Regions from separate parts of the Paenibacillus sp. 203 genome, predicted to be linked through region 1. Evidence: riboswitches for the same ligand, from Rfam matches in the RefSeq annotation. Region 1 holds a riboswitch; each other region holds the start of a gene.

What was found. Region 1 has a riboswitch for thiamine pyrophosphate ahead of WA407_RS17145 (ABC transporter substrate-binding protein). Riboswitches for the same ligand answer to the same signal wherever they lie in the genome.
Region 2: it holds a riboswitch for thiamine pyrophosphate, as region 1 does, so the genes downstream of both, WA407_RS08120 (thiamine phosphate synthase) here and WA407_RS17145 (ABC transporter substrate-binding protein) in region 1, are expected to answer to the same signal.
Region 3: it holds a riboswitch for thiamine pyrophosphate, as region 1 does, so the genes downstream of both, thiC (phosphomethylpyrimidine synthase ThiC) here and WA407_RS17145 (ABC transporter substrate-binding protein) in region 1, are expected to answer to the same signal.

The regions. Positions count from the first base shown of each region.
Region 1 covers NZ_JAXCHD010000007.1:58,822-65,204, forward strand. The annotation lists gene WA407_RS17135 (ABC transporter permease) at 1-462, opposite strand, end outside; gene WA407_RS17140 (MTH1187 family thiamine-binding protein) at 459-752, opposite strand; gene WA407_RS17145 (ABC transporter substrate-binding protein) at 1,138-2,181, opposite strand; TPP riboswitch at 2,373-2,482, opposite strand; gene WA407_RS17150 (pyridoxamine 5'-phosphate oxidase family protein) at 2,753-3,187, shown strand; gene WA407_RS17155 (bifunctional 2',3'-cyclic-nucleotide 2'-phosphodiesterase/3'-nucleotidase) at 3,408-5,510, shown strand; gene WA407_RS17160 (EAL domain-containing protein) at 5,785-6,383, shown strand, end outside.
Region 2 covers NZ_JAXCHD010000003.1:367,640-374,022, reverse strand. The annotation lists gene WA407_RS08145 (response regulator transcription factor) at 1-523, opposite strand, end outside; gene WA407_RS08140 (ThiF family adenylyltransferase) at 664-1,725, opposite strand; gene WA407_RS08135 (thiazole synthase) at 1,722-2,489, opposite strand; gene thiS (sulfur carrier protein ThiS) at 2,492-2,695, opposite strand; gene thiO (glycine oxidase ThiO) at 2,692-3,840, opposite strand; gene WA407_RS08120 (thiamine phosphate synthase) at 3,905-4,498, opposite strand; TPP riboswitch at 4,763-4,871, opposite strand; gene WA407_RS08115 (ABC-F family ATP-binding cassette domain-containing protein) at 4,965-6,383, opposite strand, start outside.
Region 3 covers NZ_JAXCHD010000017.1:42,615-48,997, reverse strand. The annotation lists gene WA407_RS24685 (lipoate--protein ligase family protein) at 1-307, shown strand, start outside; gene WA407_RS24680 (Fe-Mn family superoxide dismutase) at 320-1,699, opposite strand; gene WA407_RS24675 (alpha/beta hydrolase) at 1,957-2,994, opposite strand; gene WA407_RS24670 (IclR family transcriptional regulator) at 3,293-4,036, shown strand; TPP riboswitch at 4,192-4,304, shown strand; gene thiC (phosphomethylpyrimidine synthase ThiC) at 4,490-6,334, shown strand.

The DNA.
Region 1 (6,383 bases):
CGTACGGTCTGTTCGAGTCAGCCCGTCCATGGCCGCTACAGCCACGGGAAAAAAGCATACTAAAGTAATGACCATAAGCTTGGGCAGCACGCCAAAACCAAACCATACCATGAGCAACGGACCGAGGGCGATAATCGGAATGTTTTGGCTAAGGATCAAGAGCGGGTATAGAGCAGATTTGAGAAAAGGAATCGTATGAAGAACGATGGCGATCAGCAGTCCCGTAGCTGTCCCTATAGCGAATCCCGCAAGTGTCAGACGAATTGTAGCCCATGTATGGGTGCCAAGCAACGCCGATTGCGCCATGCCCTCTTGTACGATTAGGGATGGAGCTGGCAGCAGCCAGGATTCAATATGTAAATAGGAAACCGCTCCTTGCCAAGCCGCTAAAAAGAAGAGGACCGCCACAAGGGGCGGCCATACGCTTTTCCACCAGGACGCGTTCTTGCCTTTCGGATTCATGGGCGATATTTCTCGGTCAGCTTGTTCATGCTGATGCCTTGTGGGTTATGTGCGATTTTGATCTGTGAAATGACGCTGGGACTACCCGCTTCCGTCAAAGCCTCGTGCATTTCTTTAACCACTTTCAGCAACTCGTCGAGCTCGCCCTCCATGGTCGTATCCAATGGGTTCACCTGATACTTGACGCCGGAGCGCTGAATGACCTCAATCGCCTTATCTACATACGGGTAAGAGTCCTCGTTATTAGGAGTTTTAGGGATTACTTGAATACTGAGCAGTGTGTTAGCCATGAAAATTCACCTGTCCTTTATTGTGGAGTTGTTTTGAGAAAATAGGGTGGTTTAAGGCGGGGAGACCGCTTCGCGTTTCATTTGATCTTACGATCGCTGCGCTTCTCCAGATTCAAATGAACCGCTACGCTGCCAACCGCCTTAAAAAGCACCTTATTTTTAAAGCTAGGTTGTAGCATTTTTATAAAAGCAAAACAAGCAAAAGAACGAAGTGGGCGGAATGGTGCTGTACAAGCGTTAGCGTTCGCCATTGTACCCAGATTTCAACCTCTGGATATTCATAAAAGAAATCTAGGTACAACAGCGATGGGAAGCACCATCCGGCTGCGTAGTGGCACTTCGTTCACTTCTCTAGTTCAGTCTTATTTAGCGTTTTAACAAATGATCAGCGCTTGGGCAAGAAGTCGTTTGTGAAGGCTTTATCCACTTCCAAAGGCTTGCTGAGCAGCTTGCGTTCGTACATCCAGTCCGAATAGTTTTGCCATACCTCCGCTTTTTGCACACCCCATTGCGCGGCATCGTCCTGATAACGCGGGCTTAGCCATTTTTGGCTGGCAAGTACCAGTTTTTTATCCAGCTCCGGTACAGCTTTGCTTAAGATGTCCGCGGCTTCTTCTGGATGGGCGATAGTGTATTCATAGCCTTGTGCGGTAGCGTCCATGAACGCTTTGACCAGTTCTGGATCATTTTTTATTGTCTGTTCGTTGCTCACAATTACAGGTGTATAGTAATCGAGGCTTTTGGAATAATCTTTTACATACAGCATATCCAATGGCTCACCTCGAAGCTGGGCCTCAATTCCGGTCCATGCGTAGAAAATCCAGGCAAAGTCGATATCCCGCTTCACGGCTGTAAAATAGTCTGCATTGCCCATGTTGACGATCTTCACTTTGCTCACATCGCCTTTGTCTGAATCCATGATGGATTTCATGACCGCTTCTTCTACGGGAGAGCCCCAACCGCCGTATTTTTTACCTTCAAAATCTTTCGGGCTCTTAATTCCGCGATCTACCGGGGCTGCGAAGCCTGAGGTATTATGCTGAATCACCGCAGCGATGGATACAAGCGGCACGCCTTGCGTACGAGCCTGTGTGACGCCTTCTTGGTAGCTGATACCAAAAGGTGCAGCATTAGAGGCAACCATTTGATCGGCTCCGCCTGAACCAGGTTGAATAATTTGGACATTCAGACCTGCTTTTTCGTAAAATCCTTTGTCCTTGGCAACATAGAGTCCCGTATGATTCGTATTGGGTGTCCAGTCGAGCACGACTTTAACATCTTTGAGCTCCTTTGCCGGAGTAGACGTTTGAGTGTTGGTAGCGGGAGCCGCTTCTTGGGATGTGGAGGGACTTCCACCGCAAGCGGTCAGGGTCAGGGCCATGAGCCACAGACTGATCAGTCCCAGGCTTAATATTTTCATGCGCTTCATCGTTGTGTTCTCTCCTTTAATTACCCGTTATCCATCCAATCAGACAGCTTATGTTCCCCATTTTCATAAAAATAACATCTGCCGGACGCGATCTTTCCAACAACTTAATCTTCAACAAAAAAAGCGCCCCGAGTTTCCGGGACGCTTGCGCTTGTATATACCAAAGTAAGGGATGGTCCTATGTAAAAAGGCACATCTTGCTTAAGCATTCCTACGCTGGCATTACCCAGATCAGGTTGTAAGGGTCAGTGTCTTGGGACACACTCTCAGCCGGCCGATTCCAGCACCCCTGGCATTGTATGGTTTAATGGGTTCATTTATTCGGGTTTACTACGACGATTATATGCCTTGAATGCGGGTCTGTCCAGCATGGAGGAAGAGATGACGGTTCATTTGCCGAACGACAGGGTACACTTTTACTGTGAGCTTTGATCTGAAAATGAGCATGCATCAATCCGATCTGATCGGGTCATGTTATTTTCAGAACAGCTGCGCAGGTAGGTTCAGATGGGCTGGTGCCCAATGGCATGGCCGTAAAGAATTCTAATTCGTGAAAAGGAGTTGTTGTACTGTGGGTAAAACGGAAACATTGGATCGTAGCCAACTAGAACAAGCCATTGTGAAGGCTTTGGATAACAACAAATTTTGCTCGTTAGGTACGGTAGAGGGTGGCAAACCGAAAGTACGCTATATGGCCCTTTTTAACGATGGAATGAACATTCATCTGGCGACAGATCGCAAAACGCATAAAGTGGATGAGCTAAAGGATAATCCGAATGCTTATCTGCTGCTGGGTTATGAAGTTGGCGGTACAAAGGAAGTCGTAGAAGTGGAGGCTACTGTCCAGATTACAGCTGATGAGGGGCTACGCAAACAAGTGTGGAACGATTCCTTGAAGGAATGGTTTTCCGGACCGGATGATCCCGATTATGTCATTCTGGACGTGAATCCGACTCGCATTGAGTATGTGGGTCAGCAAACGGAGCGCCAAGTGTGGAATAAATAATGAGAATATAAATGGATAAACCAGTGAATCTCCGAGTTTTTTAGGAGGTTTGCTGGTTTTTTATTTTTGAGAGAATTAATTATTTTTTCATAAATAATTTAAGTGAATGACTACTCTTTTGTCTGGCGTTGGATTAAAATAGAAATGGTGGGTTCAAGGCTTACATATATGTGCAAAAGTATGTATATGAGGCATACACCTTAATGAGGAGGGGTATATTTTGTTATTTCGTAAAAATTGGTTTAAAGGGTTTACAGCAACCGTTGTAGCTTGTAGCATGCTGGTGTTTTCAGCCGCTCCAACCTGGGCAGCTAGCAATTCTCGCGATAGCGCTACAGTGAATTTGCGGATCATGGAAACAACGGATATTCATGCATCCCTGATGAACTACGATTACTATTCGGACAAAGAAACCAACGAATATGGCCTGATTAGCACAGCCAGTTTGATCCAACAGGCGCGTAGTGAAACAAGAAACAGCATGCTGTTCGATAACGGTGATTTGTTACAGGGCAATCCATTAGGCGATTATATGGCCAGAAACAAAACCTATGAAAAAGAAGGCGGTGTCCATCCAGTCTACAAGATGATGAACTTGATGGGCTATGATGCGGCGACAGTGGGCAACCACGAATTCAACTATGGTCTCGATTTTCTGGAAAAATCGCTCAAGGGAGCCGATTTCCCTTACGTAAATGCGAATGTTTATGTTGATAAGGGGGGGCAAGCTACTAAAAATTATTTTACCCCTTATCAAATTCTTGATAAAACGGTAACGGATGAGAAAGGTGAAGAGCATACGCTCAGAGTGGGTGTCATCGGCTTGGTCACACCTCAAATTATGCAGTGGGATGAAGCCAATTTGAAGGATAAAGTCGTTACAAAGGATATTGTGGAAACGGCGAAAAAGTTTATTCCTCAAATGAAGACGGAAGGTGCTGACATTATTGTCGTGCTTGCGCACACAGGTTATGAGGATGTGCCGCAAACGCCAATGATGGAGAATGCCGTTAAATATTTAAGCCAGGTGGACGGAATTAACGCTATTCTGTTTGGGCATGCTCATAAATCTTTCCCTGGTCCTGATTTTAAAGAAATGAAGGGTGTAGATCTAGATAAAGGAACCATTAACGGCGTACCGGCCGTGGAAGCTTCCTCATGGGGCAAGGAGCTGGGTATTATTGACCTGAGCCTGGAAAAGAAAAACCGCGAGTGGAACGTAACAAACTCTCAGTCTGAAGTACGTCCGGTTGTGAATACCACTAACCAGGCTGTGCAGTTTACTCCTGACTACAAACTGACAGATTCGATCAAGGAAGAGCATCAAGGAACCTTGGATTATATTCGTCAACCTGTCGGAACAACGACTGCACCGATTACCAGCTATTTTGCATTAGTGCAGGACGACCCTTCCATTCAAATCGTGACGAATGCACAGAAATGGTATGTTCAAAACCATCTTAAAGGAACTGAATACGAAAAACTTCCAGTATTGTCGGCAGGCGCTCCATTCAAGGCCGGCGGTCGAAACGGAGCCGAGTATTACACCAACATTCCTGAAGGTACGGTAGCGATTAAAAACGTATCCGACCTGTATGTGTATCCGAACACGGTTCATGCTGTAGAAGTGACCGGTGCTGAAATTCAGGAATGGCTGGAGTGGTCTGCAGGTCAGTTCAACCGCATTGATCCAAAGCAAACTGAGGAGCAATCGCTGATCAACAAAGATTTCCCAACCTACAATTTTGATGTCATTGACGGTGTGAATTACCAGATTGATGTAACTCAGCCTGCACGATATGATGCCAAGGGAACTATTATTGATTCTTCAGCTCATCGTATCAAGGATCTGCAATACAATGGAAAAGCGATAGATCCTGCACAGAAATTTATCGTGGCCACCAATAACTATCGTGCTTCCTCATCCAAACTGGCCAACCCAGATGGCAAACGAATTGTGATGGCAGCACCGGATGAAAGTCGCCAGGTCATTGTTGACTATATCCGTACGAACGGAACGATTAATCCATCGGCGGATGGCAACTGGTCTATTGCTCCTTTTGGTCAGGCAAAGGTTACTTTTGAGTCCTCTCCTGATGCCAAAGACGTGCTGGCAGGAAATCAACAAATTTCATTCTTGAGCAGCGCGGCAGACGGCTTTGCCAAATACAGCTTAAAAGCTGGCGCTAAGCCTAGTGCAGCAACGACTCCTGTAAAGGAAGCTGTGGCTCCCGCGAAAGCAACAGCAAAGCCAGCTGTTAAAACGACCAAACCCGCGACTGTTAAACCAGCTAAAACAACGAAGCCAAAGGCGTCCAAATAACTTCGAACTTTAGTTTTTAATCAATATCAGAGTGAAGCAGCAAGTCTCTTTAACCAAGAGATTTGCTGCTTTTTTAATGTCAAAAACAACAGCCCCCGAATTTATCATGAGTGCAAAAAGTTTTCTGTTTTTGTCGAATATATACTTAAGTCCTAAGTTGTCGTTAAGAATAAGCTAGTTTTTTGTAAAAACACGTAGTTATATAGTACTTTTGTTCTAGTTATTTGTGATATAATGGTGAAAAAACCGGAAAATTGTTCCGAGGAGGACCATTATGACATGCAGCAATTGCAGCATCATATTACCTATTAAGGATCAAGGATTGCTCAGAATTAGGCATTCCAGGGTGTCGCTTACTCCAGCATTAGATGGTTTGGGTAAGCTATCGGAACAAATGAAGCAGGAGCATGAGCGTGAGGGTGGCATAGAGTTTCGTTATGATAGCCGCTCGGAGCTGGAACAGCTGGTTAACAAACTGGCTCGTCTGCCGCAGGAATACTTGAACCATATGCAAGTTGTGGTGACCGGCCTGCACCATGTCGAAGGATATGAGGAGTGGCTTTTATTTAGTCAATTGCAAGCCAGACTGCAACATCCGGATATCGTGAATATCATTAAGGATCAAAGTTTTTCCAGCCATATGCAACCTATTGTTGACCATAAGCTGGATATTATCGGGTTTGAGTTTTTACTGCGTCCGTCACATGCGCAGAGACCTTTTCAGCCTTTCCAACTGTTTGAGATCGCCCGTGAAGCTGGTTTGCATGCTCATCTGGATCGCTCGGCTCGTATTTCCGCTATTGAAAAAAGTGCAACATGCCTTCCGGCGGGAATTAAACGTTTTATTAACTTTCTCCCTTCGAGCATTTATAA
Region 2 (6,383 bases), on a different contig from region 1:
GTCTGCTACAAACTTGGTTAAGATGTATCGCCAGGTGAAGCAAAAGATCAAATTCTTTCGGAGTTAATTCCAGCTTTTGCCCCCCTCTGCTCACCATTCTGCTTGCATTGTCTATATGTAAATCACCCGCCTCGATTGCCCTTTTCACATCACGTTCAATACCAAAAATCCGCAATAAATTAGCCACCCTAGCCTGAAAAACTCTAGGATAAAAGGGCAGGACGATCACATCATGTGCTCCTTGTTCAAAGCAGGAAACAATATGGTCCTCCTCATCTGATGAAGTCATTGCAAATAGCGGGACATGAGGATGGTATTGCTGCAATGTGCGAAGCAAACCATGTGAATCCGTCGGTTCATCTTCTATATTGAGCAGTAGCAAATCCACAGGATTATGGGCTACATAAGAGCTTGCATCTGTCGTATTGCTAACATGAACCACCTGATAACCTGCCTGCTCCAATGGATGAACAAATACGGGAGACGCTTCATTTACATCCACAAGTAAAATTAACGGGCTCATCTTTTCACCCACCTGGTTTGGACATAGCATTACATATTGGATACGAACAAGTTTGTTATAAGCCATTAAAGCATATTAATATTATTGTAACAAAAAAGCAGAAAATCATTCTCCAAAGAATGGCTTTCTGCTTTTATAGTTTAACCCAAATAGCGATGATACAGACTTCTTGCTTTTGCCACGTCCTTTGTCCCATGAATCAACGCTCTGCCATCTGCAAAAACAACCAAGCGATGCTCGCTTGTACTAAAGGAAACCAAAAACGGATTCCGCTCTACTTTTCCTTCTACCAAAGAAGCAAATCTATCTGCTGTTTCTGCAAGATTCAGATGTGTTGGGTTTGCTGGTCTAATTTGAACGGTATCCCTACCGCACAAAACATCTGTCTTCTGCCGATGAGAGGCCGACAAATAGGGATACGTCGGTTGGCTGCCGCAAGAAGGACAGTTCTCCTTTTTAACGCTATCTACCGCTATTGCTACATACTCATTTTTCCACAAATCAAACGAAAGCAGCTTTCCTCTCAAATCTTCCGGATATCCACCAAGAAGTTTGAAAGCTTCCGTAGTTTGGTTAGCCGTGACCATCTGTACGGCCTGCGGAATAATCCCGGCGGTATCACAGGTTTCTCCACCAAACGGTACAGTTTCCAGCAGACAGTGAAGACAAGGCGTTTGACCCGGTAAGATGGTATAGGTTACACCATAGCTGCCCACACATCCCCCATAAATCCAAGGTATCCGATGCTTGAGTGCCATGTCGTTCATAAGAAGTCGGGTATCGAAATTATCGGTTGCATCCATCATGAGATCTACCCCCAAGATCAACTCTTCCAGTTCTTCCACCCCAACATCCAGTACATGTGCATGTATAACCGTTTCCGAATTAATATCCTTTAATCTTCGCTGAGCAGCTACTGCTTTGGGATATCTTTGCGCAGCATCACTTTCCTGAAAAAGCTGCTGGCGCTGCAAATTGCTCCATTCCACATAATCCCGGTCTACGAGGCTCACTGTACCTACGCCCCCGCGAACGAGCGTTTCCGCAATACCTGTACCTAACGCTCCGACACCTATGATTAGTACGTGGGAAGAAGCAAGCCGGCGTTGTCCCGTCGGTCCAAAGGGCGCGAATCTTTCCTGTCTGGAATAACGGTCACTTGGATGTGTTTCTCCTGCATCGGATTTGTCAGTTACCTTCATGCCTGAACCATACCTTCTGTCGGACTGCTTGCTGAAGCGTAACGTTTTACAGGAATCATCCCCGCCTCAAAACCATATCTTCCAGCACGAACAGCCAGTTTCATGGCCTCGGCCATTTTTACTGGGTCCTTCGCTCCTGATACGGCTGTGTTCAACAAAACAGCATCTGCCCCTAACTGCATCGCCATTGCCGCGTCACCGGGTGAGCGAATACCCGCATCGACAATAACCGGAACCTCCGCCTGTTCAATAATTAGCCCTAATGAAAACGGATTGAGCAAACCATGTCCTGTACCAATCGGTGAAGCTCCAGGCATAACGGCGTGTACTCCAAGCTCTTGTAGCCTCTTTGCTAGAATCACATCGTCCGATATGTAGGGCAGCACGATAAAGCCTTCTTCTAACAGCTTATCACTAGCTTTCAACGTTTCAAAAGGGTCAGGGAGCAGTGTCTTGCTATCCCCAATGACTTCCACCTTAATCATATCGCACAGGCCGGAGGCTTTTGCCAATTGGGCAATACGAATCGCCTCCTCTGCTGTTGTAGCCCCTGCTGTGTTGGGAAGAAGTGTATACCGGCTCAAATCCAGCATATCGAGAAAATGCTGCTTATCCCGTTCCTCCAAGTTCAATCTCCGTACAGCAAACGTCAATATTTCCGTCTCAGCAGCCTCTACGGCTTGGGATTGGATATCCAGATCAGAGAATTTTCCTGTTCCCAACAACAACCTCGAGGTAAAAGATGCTTTTCCAATGGTTAACATAATCAACCGCCTCCCACAAAATGTACAATTTCTAGGCAATCTCCATCCTTCAGTACCGCTTCATCATGATCTTCACGGCTCAATATATGCCGATTCAGCTCCACCACTACGGTTTTCACCTTTACATCAAGCTCATGTAGCAATTGATTCACATGAGTGATTCGATTAGAAAAGGTCATGCTCTGGCCGTTAATCGTCAGCTTCATAAGCTTTTCTCCTTGAGGAGCTCCGAAGAAAAACTACTTATCCCAAGTTCTGCTGCACCAGCTCCATTAAGCATAGCTGCCATCGCACGCCCGGTAGCATCACTCAGCAGGACACCGTTGCGATAATGCCCAACCGCAGCAAATACGCCCTCGACCCCAGGAACAGTACCTATAAAAGGATGGCCTGATGCAGCCTGCGGACGTAAGCCCGCCCAAGCGCGTATAAAAGAAGCTTCACGGACGCACGGCAGCCAGGCAGAGGCACGTGCCAGCAACCCCTCCAAGCCTCCTACGGTCACTTCTTCGTCATATTGATGCGGAAGGCTCGTTGCCCCAATCCAAAGCTCGTTATTCTGTTTAGGCACGAGGTAAATATCATCAGCATAAATGGTGTATTCTAATGGGTGATCCTTCAAGGAGACCGCTACCGCTTCGCCCTTGACCGAATAAAGTGGATATTCAAATCCAACCTGCGCCAGTAATTTCATGCTATCCAAGCCTCCAGCAATAATGACCTGATCGCAGGAAAAAAAGCCGCTATCTGTTCGGACACCGCAAACTCGACCATCCTGTATGACCAGTTGCTCTGCCCGTGTACCAGACCATACCGTTGCTCCCAGCACCGCAGCAGCACCTGCATAAGCACGACAAAGCTGGACAGGAGCCACTTGTGTCTCCTTTGAACGATATATTGCTCCGATCGCTTGTTCATCCAAACCTGGAATTCGTCGGGCCAATTCCCTCGCATCCCACCAGATAGGACAATCATCCTCTCGCGTTTTAGCAGCTTTCCAGCGTTTTTGGCCTTCAGTTTCCGTACGGAAAGGGGTCACAAATCCTTCTGTACGGAATTCCACCGAAATACCCGACAAACGCTCCAGATCACAAACAAGCTCAGGGAATGCATCTCGACTTCTGCGAGCAAATCGTGCCAGCTCAGAGTCGGTGAACTCTTCACTTTCCGCTGCCAGCATTCCAACCGCTGCTCCTGAGGCTCCCTCACCCGGGATCAATCGTTCCAGCATGATCGTACTTCTTCCCTCCTTGGCCACATGATAAGCAATGGAACTGCCGATGACACCTCCACCTATGACCAAGCATTCAGCATGTCCTATCGCTCTTGCCTCTGTGTGTATCTTTAGCATTTGTTCCGTGTCTCCTCTCCATAAACCATTCTGCTTTCAGCTTGCCTCTACTCTCGTTTTCTCGCTACAAGCTGTGAACTACAAGATCTGCCATTCGCCTATATTCCATCGCAGCTGCAACGGGCGACTCAGCCTCCCATATACCAGACATCACCGCAATTCCGCTTGCTCCGGCCATATAAAGCTCCGGGATATGGTGCGGTTGTATGCCGCCCAGCGCGATCACCGGAATGTTCGACAGCCTGCAAATATGTTCAAGCTGAGCTAAACCCCGCGGTACAATACCGGGCTTACAATGGGTCTCATATACGTGACCATAAAGTACATAGTCTGCTCCTGCCTGCTCGGCAGTCTGCGCCTCCTCCAAGGAATGCACAGACACTCCACAGCGTGTACTCTTTGAAAGTAGGCTTTTCACATCCACAACAGGTAATCCATTAGCTGGTAGCTGGACGGTTCCAACCAAAGTAAGTAAAGCTACATCCACACGATCATTTACTACAATTTGTTGCAAAGGAACTTCCTGCTCCACCATGCTGCGAGTCAAAGAAAGCAATGCAGAGGCACCATTCTGTTTTAAACGTGCGTGTACATAATGAACATACGGACAAATCATAGCAGCCACTCGGGCGGCTTGTGCAAAAGTGCCCTTTTCCATCGAAATTGCGTGTAATTCGATTTTGTCTTCACCTCACATTGGATTAAAGGATCTAAGCTTAGCAGCCACGTCTACCAGCAGTAATGAAAGGGGATTGTATGTGAATCCGTCTACGGAAGCTCGAACAACTTAAAATGAACGAAACGCAAAAAAACCACTTCCCCAAGGAAGTGGTTTAACGAACGTCCAATAATCGAACGGACCATGATATCCGTATACGTGTATCGTCCCACGCACAAACAAAATAAAGATGGTGTTGCCTTGTTTGTACGGCGCTCACTTCCCTACGCTGGCATAACCCAGATCAGGTGCAAAGGGTCCGAAATCCATTTATTCCGTCTCAGCCGCATGGGCGGCTCCCCTAGTGTGACTATTTTATTGTATAAGCTAAAGATAGCTTAGCATATTTTCCTAATTCTGCAAACCCCACTTCGTGTGAAATATGCAGAACTGGATTTAACTGATTTTAGTTAACTTTACTTGACCACTCTTCCACATTCCACGTTTTGGTTACCCAATCCTCGTAAAAGTCCGGTTCGTGAGATACAAGCAATACCGTCCCTTTGTATTCCTTCAAGGCACGTTTCAGCTCATCCTTTGCTTTAACATCCAAGTGGTTGGTAGGCTCATCGAACAATACCCAGTTGCTTTCACGCATTAACAGTTTGCAAAGACGGACTTTAGCCTGTTCTCCACCACTAAGCGCAGATAGCGGACGTGTGATATGCTCATTTTTCAAACCGCAGCGCGCCAAATGCGCTCGTACTTCATGCTGGTTCAAATGCGGAAATTCATTCCACACATCGTCAATCGGTGTAATTTTCTCCGCCTTTACTTCCTGCTCAAAATAAGCGGGCTGCAAAAAATCACCTTGATAGGTTTTTCCACTGATTGGCGGAATTTTTCCCAATATGGTTTTGAGCAATGTCGATTTACCGACACCGTTGTAGCCAACAATTGCAATTTTTTCGCCACGTTCAATCGTCATGGACATTTTAGGCAAAAGGGCATGTGTATAACCAATCTCAAAATCAATACCCTCAAATACCGTCTTTCCGCTTGCACGTGCCTCTTTGAACTGAAAGGTTGGTTTTGCGGCTTCTTCAGGCTTATCAATACGTTCGATCCGATCAAGCTGCTTTTCACGGCTCTTTGCTCGGCCTGAGGTAGAAGCACGCGCTTTATTGCGCTGAATAAAATCTTCCTGTTTCTTTATAAAGTCCTGTTGCTTCTCATAAGCATCAATATGCTGAGCTTTGTTCAGATCCGCCATTTCAAGAAACTTTTCATAGTTAGCTGAATAACGGGTCATCTTGGCAAATTCAAGATGGTAAATAACATTAACGACCTGGTTCATAAACTCAGTATCATGTGAAATAAGGATAAAAGCATAGGGATAATCCTTCAAATAGCGCGTAAGCCATTCAATATGCTCTACATCCAAGTAGTTGGTAGGCTCATCCAGCAGCAGGACATTCGGCTTTTCCAACAGCAATTTAGCAAGAAGCACCTTTGTCCGTTGCCCGCCGCTAAGTGCAGATACATCCCGATCCAGTCCTATGGCCGACAGACCTAGTCCATTCGCCATTTCTTCAACCTTCACATCAATGAGGTAAAAATCGCCCATATCCAGTTGCTCCTGAATTTCACCCATCTGTTCCAGCAACACTTCCAACTCTTCAGGAGAAGCATCCCCCATTTTGTCAGTAATCTGCATCATTTCCTTTTCCAATTCCAACAAAGGAAGAAAAGCGTCTTTTAATACATCACGTACCGTTTTGCCCGGTGTCAGCTTGGTGTGCTGATCCAGATAACCGTAACGTACACGTGGAGTCCATTCCACTTTACCCTCATCCTTAAGCAATTTTCCAGTGAGAATGTTCAT
Region 3 (6,383 bases), on a different contig from region 1:
AGCCTTCGTGATGATTGAGGACAGTGGTGTAGAGCGTGCACAGGCGGTACAGGAGTTCTACACAGAGGCAGCCGGGGACACGTCGGCAGGCGTGCAGCAGCAGGATTACCCCCGGGTGAATCCAGCAACGATGGGTAGCCTGGCAGAGCTGGCTGGAGTGCCGTCTGTTGAGGCGTACACGGCATCTCTGCGCCGTGTCGTTGAGAGCCGGACAGCCGTTTTACCTGCCGCTGGCTGGCTGGTACAACCGGAAGGATTGACCGAACAAATGGCAGCACTCAGAGAGCGATACGATTTGCAGGTGTAGTTTTTCTTTAGCTTAGAAGGGTTGCCATCTCAGTTTGGAGGCTTGGGTATAGCGCTCTGCAACCTCTGGCCAGTTAACGACATGCCACCAATCTTCAATGTATTTGTTGCGTTCGGCCTGATGCTTTAAGTAATATGCATGTTCCCATACATCTAGCGCTAGCAGCGGAATGGACTCCCATTGAGTCAGATTCTGGTGCTTTTCGGCCTGCAAAATTTCAAGTCGTCCCGCGCGTGGACTCCATACCAGGATAGCCCAGCCGCCACCCTCGACCTTTTCGGCTGCTGAACTGAATTGCTTTTTGAATGCCTCGTAGCTGCCAAAATCCTTTTTAATCTGTTCAGCCAGCGGGCCGCTTGGGTTTCCACCACCTTGAGGACTCATGATCGTCCAAAAAAGAGTATGCAGATAATGGCCTGCGCCGTTGAATGCCAGTTCCCGTTCCCAATGTTTTACGAGGTCAAAATCACCTGTTTTTCGGGCTTCTTCCAGTTTCTTTTCCGCTTTATTCAGGTCATTCACATAGCTCAAATGATGCTTGTTATGGTGAATACGCATTGTTTTCTCATCAATATACGGTTCAAGCGCATTATAGGGGTAAGGGAGCGGCGGTAGCCGATGTCCCCCAATAGGAACCGACCGGCCGATTGAGGTTTTTTCCGTTGCCGAAGGTTGCGCCTGGCTGGACTTGACGCCTTTAGTCGTCCATGCGCCTTCTCCCCTTATGCCTGCCTGCCGTTCTCGAAACGCTTCCTCTGGGTAATTCTCACCCTCTGTAGCTACATGATACAACCTAGCAGCCCTTGCGATGGAGCCAGGTTCCTGAAAGGGGGTTGTCGAGATCAGGAAATATTGGCTTTCATGTGCCGCGTGTAATACAACTCCGGCGGATTTTGGTTGCTGACGCAATGCATGACTGTGCTCGCTTAGCAGCCCGAGCTGTCGTACATACTCCTGTGACTGACGGTTTGCGGTTTGCAGCAAATCGTCTAATCGACGATTTAATTCTTGTGAGTCAAGCTGAGAGTTTGAGGCTGACTCTGACAATGGCATCTTTACAGATGATGATGCGTCTAATCCTCTTGACTGTTTTGAATGTTCAGTGAATTCGTGTGTATGTGCTTGTGGAGCAGCCGACATCTGTTTCCACTCCTGATGCCACGCCTGATCTGCCGGATCGAGTGCGCTCCGTTGCTCTTCAAGCAGCTCTATGGCGGTGCGTTCCGTCTGTTCGAATACAGTCCGCCAATCATCCAGCAGCCGTACATAAGTAGGCTCTAGTCCCTCGGTAGCGGATTTAATCACTTCCACATGCCAACTTTCCTGCTGCTTCCAATGCCGAATTTCCTCCAGCACACGTAAGGGCAGGAAAGACCCATAAGTACTCAGCATCGTTTTTTACCTCCCGTATCCCACTATGGCTATCCGGCCGATCTGGCAGATCTGCCCTGGACGCATACGTACCCAGTATATTCACTGTCTCATCGGAAATATGTCTATGAACTCCCTTAATCCGGTCACATCTGTTACTAAAACAATGAATACCCATGGAACACGAAAAAGAAGCCCAGCTACGGCACGGGTTAAGTGTCCATAGACAGGCTTCTTCCAGGCGAAGAATAGAATATAGTTCTTCGAAAAATAATTTTTTACTTCGTATTCGTTTGTTTGTGGGCATCAGCGGTGGTTTTCTTGTCCTCCAGCTCCTGTACACTGCTTAGAAACGTCGATACCCGTCGCAAATATTCACGAGGGTGCTCTCTGAAAATAAGCTCATGTATCCCGTTTTTAACAATCCATACACTGGAAAGCGGGTTGGTTTGATTGGCAGCGAGCTTTTCCGCAATAGGATAAGGAGCTTTTTCATCCTGTGTACCATGCACAAACATAATCGGGAACGGGTAGTTTTCCTTTTTAACCTCCTGATATGGAATCTGATGCAAGCTGGTGCCGTTCAAAATTGGAAACAGCAACTCCAGAATTTCCAAAGACGGATGTCTTGGCAGATTAATTTGATTGTGAATGTTATGGTACAGCGTATCCGGTTCCAGCAGGAAGGTGCTGTCCAAAATCATTGCGTCCACATCCTTGGTTTGCAAGCCCGCCTGAAGAGCGGTTCCTGCCCCCATGGAGAAGCCCCATACGATAATCTCCGACGAGCCGCGTTGCTTCGCAAGCTGAATTGCTCCGAGGAGCTGTTGGGATTCTGCTTTGCCTCCGGTTGCGACTGCTTTGCTGTTTTGTGACGCAAATCCATAATCGAACATGACCACATTAAAGTTCAAACTGTGGGCATAATGCGCCAGATCATACATGGGAATCCAGCTTTCTTCGCGGTTAGCCCCATAACCATGGCTGAAAATAATCGTTTTCCGCGATTGATCCGCCGGGATATACCAGCCTTGTACCATGCGGCTACCATCCTTGGCAGGGAAGCTGACTTCCTCATAAGGCATGCTTTTGGCCTGCATCGGATTAGAGTACAGTGGTGCAACGGTGGGATTCGTAAGTACCCATGCGATGTAAGCATGCAAGGCAATAAAACAAAACAACAGAAAAAAGACGACCGACAGCAGCAGAGCTATCACAACGTGCTTGAACCGCAGCAGACGGGGATTAAAGAGTGGGGTGGACGGCTCCTGAACAGCGGTCTGTAGCTGAGCGTTGCGCTGGGATGTCGAAATCATGTAAGAGCCTCCTTATATAAAATTGATCTTCGTTTCATAGAATATAGGTATAATTCCACTTGAAAATAGTAGTGTAGATCCGTATAGATACCTATTATCGTATGATGGGGATTATCCAAAGTCAACGCCTGAACCGGAAAAGTAAAAATGATGCAAAGAATTGTCGATGTTTGTTCTCGTTCTGTAATATGGTTGTCACAAAAACATCGGTTTACAGTAGCCGCGACTATTCTATATAATTTATGTAACCATGTTTCATAGTGTGAAACGAATATGGATACAAGAGGAGCGGTTCACGATGGAAGACCGTAAATTAACCGTTCGCGCTGTAGAGCGTGCACTTGATATACTGCTGTGTTTTACCGCAAATTCGGATCTTGGCCTGACGGAGATTGCCTCCAAAATTGGTCTACATAAAAGCACGGTTCATCGGCTGCTGACTACGTTGGAGGATCGGGGCTTTGTCGTTCGGAATGCCGAAACGGAAAAATATCGACTTGGCTTCCGCATTTGGGAGCTATCCACGCATTTGTCCCAAAGTGACGAGCCGGCGGTGCTGTTACAACCTGCAATGGAAGGACTACGTGACCGTCTGGGGGAGACGGTCAGCTTGTACTTACGGGACGGCAGTATGCGTATTCGCATACAAGCCGTGCAGAGCAATCAGGCGATCCGCAGGGTCGCGCCTGTAGGTGCGCGTATGCCGCTGGCTGTAGGGGCCTCCAGCAAGGTGCTGGCGGCCTTTATGCCGCCGCAGGAGCTGGAAGCCCTGCTAAGCGGGGATGAATGGCCGCCCTCAGTAGACCCGGAGGTCTATAAAGCCCAGCTGCAGGACATTCGCGAGAAGGGCTATGCGACCAGCTATGAAGAACGGGAGCCAGGGGCTGCTGCTGTGGCAGCGCCAATTGTGAACCGGAAGGGACAGGTCACTGCGGCTTTATCTGTATCCGGCCCGGTCAGTCGACTTGCACCCGAGACGCTACATGACTTTGCTCCGATTTTGATCGAAGCGGCGAAGGAAATGGGGCTTATGCTTCCGTAACAAGAATGAACACAGTTGAAGCAAGCAGAGTGATTTGATAGGGAGTGTCTTCTTGGTAAAAGGGTACCTAGAAGGGTTGCCAAAGCCATAAATTTGAAGTAGTCTGGTAAGGAAGGCGGATGTCTGTTATATCCGCCTCATGTGAATAGAAGTATCACAGTTACTGGGGGAGCCTGTAATGCCGGGCTGAGATGGAATCGTGCAAGATTCCGGACCCTTTGCACCTGATCTGGATCATACCAGCGTAGGGAAGTAATCGGCCATTGAAATGTATACGCGGCTGCTGTCTTCAGTGGCGCATTGGAATGGATATTCCATATGCGCACTGTCTGGACAGCTGCCTCGTTAGATTAGCCGGTTCCCTGGGGAACCGGCTTTTTTGCATAGATCAGCGCCACCCTGGGAATGGTTCCGGATCGGTGTGTCATTTCATCGAAACGGGAGGAATGGACAATGAAACCGACAGAAGCAGAAGGAACAAAAGGAACAGAATTGAAATCAGCAGAAGTAAGATTGGTAGGAACAAAAGAAGTTGAGGTAGAGAAGACAAACGGGGAGCAAGCCAGTGGGGTAACGCCCTTTCCAGGAAGCCGTAAGGTATATATTCAAGGCTCGCGGCCGGACATTGCCGTGCCAGAGCGCGAAATTGCTCTTCATCCTACACATACGCCGCAGGGCACGGAGCATCATGAGCCATTGCGTGTATATGATACAAGCGGTCCCATGACCGACAAAGCCTATCAGGTCGATATCCGTCAGGGCCTGCCTCCATTACGGCGAGCTTGGGCACTGGAACGGGGCGATGTGGAGGCTTACGAGGGACGCGCCGTCAAGCCGGAGGATAATGGACTGAAACCTGGCTCCAAACGGGAGACAGTGGAATTTCCCGGCGTGACCAATCGTCCGCTTCGTGCTTCGCAAGGGCGTACAGTGACGCAAATGCATTATGCGCGGCAAGGGATCATTACGCCCGAAATGGAATTTGCGGCGATCCGCGAAGGGGTCGAGCCTGAGTTTGTACGGCAGGAATTGGCGGCTGGACGAGCCATTTTGCCTTCGAATATCAATCACCCGGAAAGTGAGCCAATGGTCATTGGGCGTCATTTTCACGTGAAGATCAATGCGAACATTGGTAATTCTGCGGTTACCTCCTCCATCGAGGAGGAAGTGGAGAAAATGACTTGGGCGGTGCGTTGGGGCTCGGATACGGTTATGGACCTGTCCACAGGCCGTAATATCCATACAACACGTGAATGGATCATTCGGAATTCTCCTGTACCGATTGGGACTGTGCCGCTGTATCAGGCACTTGAAAAGGTGAACGGTGAAGCAGAAGCGCTGACGTGGGAGTTGTATCGCGATACGCTGATTGAGCAGGCGGAGCAGGGAGTGGACTATTTTACAATTCATGCGGGTGTATTGCTGCGGTATATTCCGATGACGGCGAATAGAATGACGGGAATTGTATCCCGAGGCGGGTCAATCATGGCAGCCTGGTGCCTTGCGCACCATCAGGAGAATTTTTTGTATACACATTTTGAAGAAATTTGCGAAATTATGAAAGCCTATGATGTGGCCTTTTCTCTCGGAGATGGTCTACGTCCAGGTAGTATCTATGATGCGAATGATGAAGCACAGTTTGCAGAGCTGGAAACGTTGGGCGAGCTAACGCAAATCGCATGGAAGCATGATGTTCAGGTCATGATTGAAGGGCCGGGACATGTCCCTATGCATAAAATCAAAGAGAATGTGGATTTACAAATGGAGATTTGTAAGGAAGCTCCTTTCTATACCTTGGGACCGCTCACGACGGATATTGCCCCCGGATATGATCATATTACCTCAGCCATCGGGGCGGCGATGATCGGTTGGTTCGGGACGTCCATGCTGTGCTATGTTACGCCTAAGGAGCATTTGGGTCTGCCCAATAAGGATGATGTCCGCGAGGGTGTCATTACCTACAAAATTGCGGCACATGCTGCCGATCTGGCGAAGGGGCATCCACGAGCGCAGCAGCGGGATGATGCTTTGTCCAAGGCGCGCTTTGAGTTCCGCTGGCGGGATCAGTTCAATCTGTCGCTTGATCCCGAGCGTGCCTTGTCCTACCATGATGAAACGCTACCGGCAGAGGGCGCCAAGGAAGCACATTTTTGCTCGATGTGCGGCCCTAAATTTTGTAGTATGCGTATCACTCAGGACATTCGCGCCTATGCAGCGGATAAGGGGCTGAACACCCAAGAAGCAGTAGCTGTCGGGATGCGTGAGAAGGCAGAGCAGTATCGGGATGGCGGTCAGTAAAACGAACGTGGAGTTTAGGAACGTATGAATTAAAAAAGCCGTGGTTCTC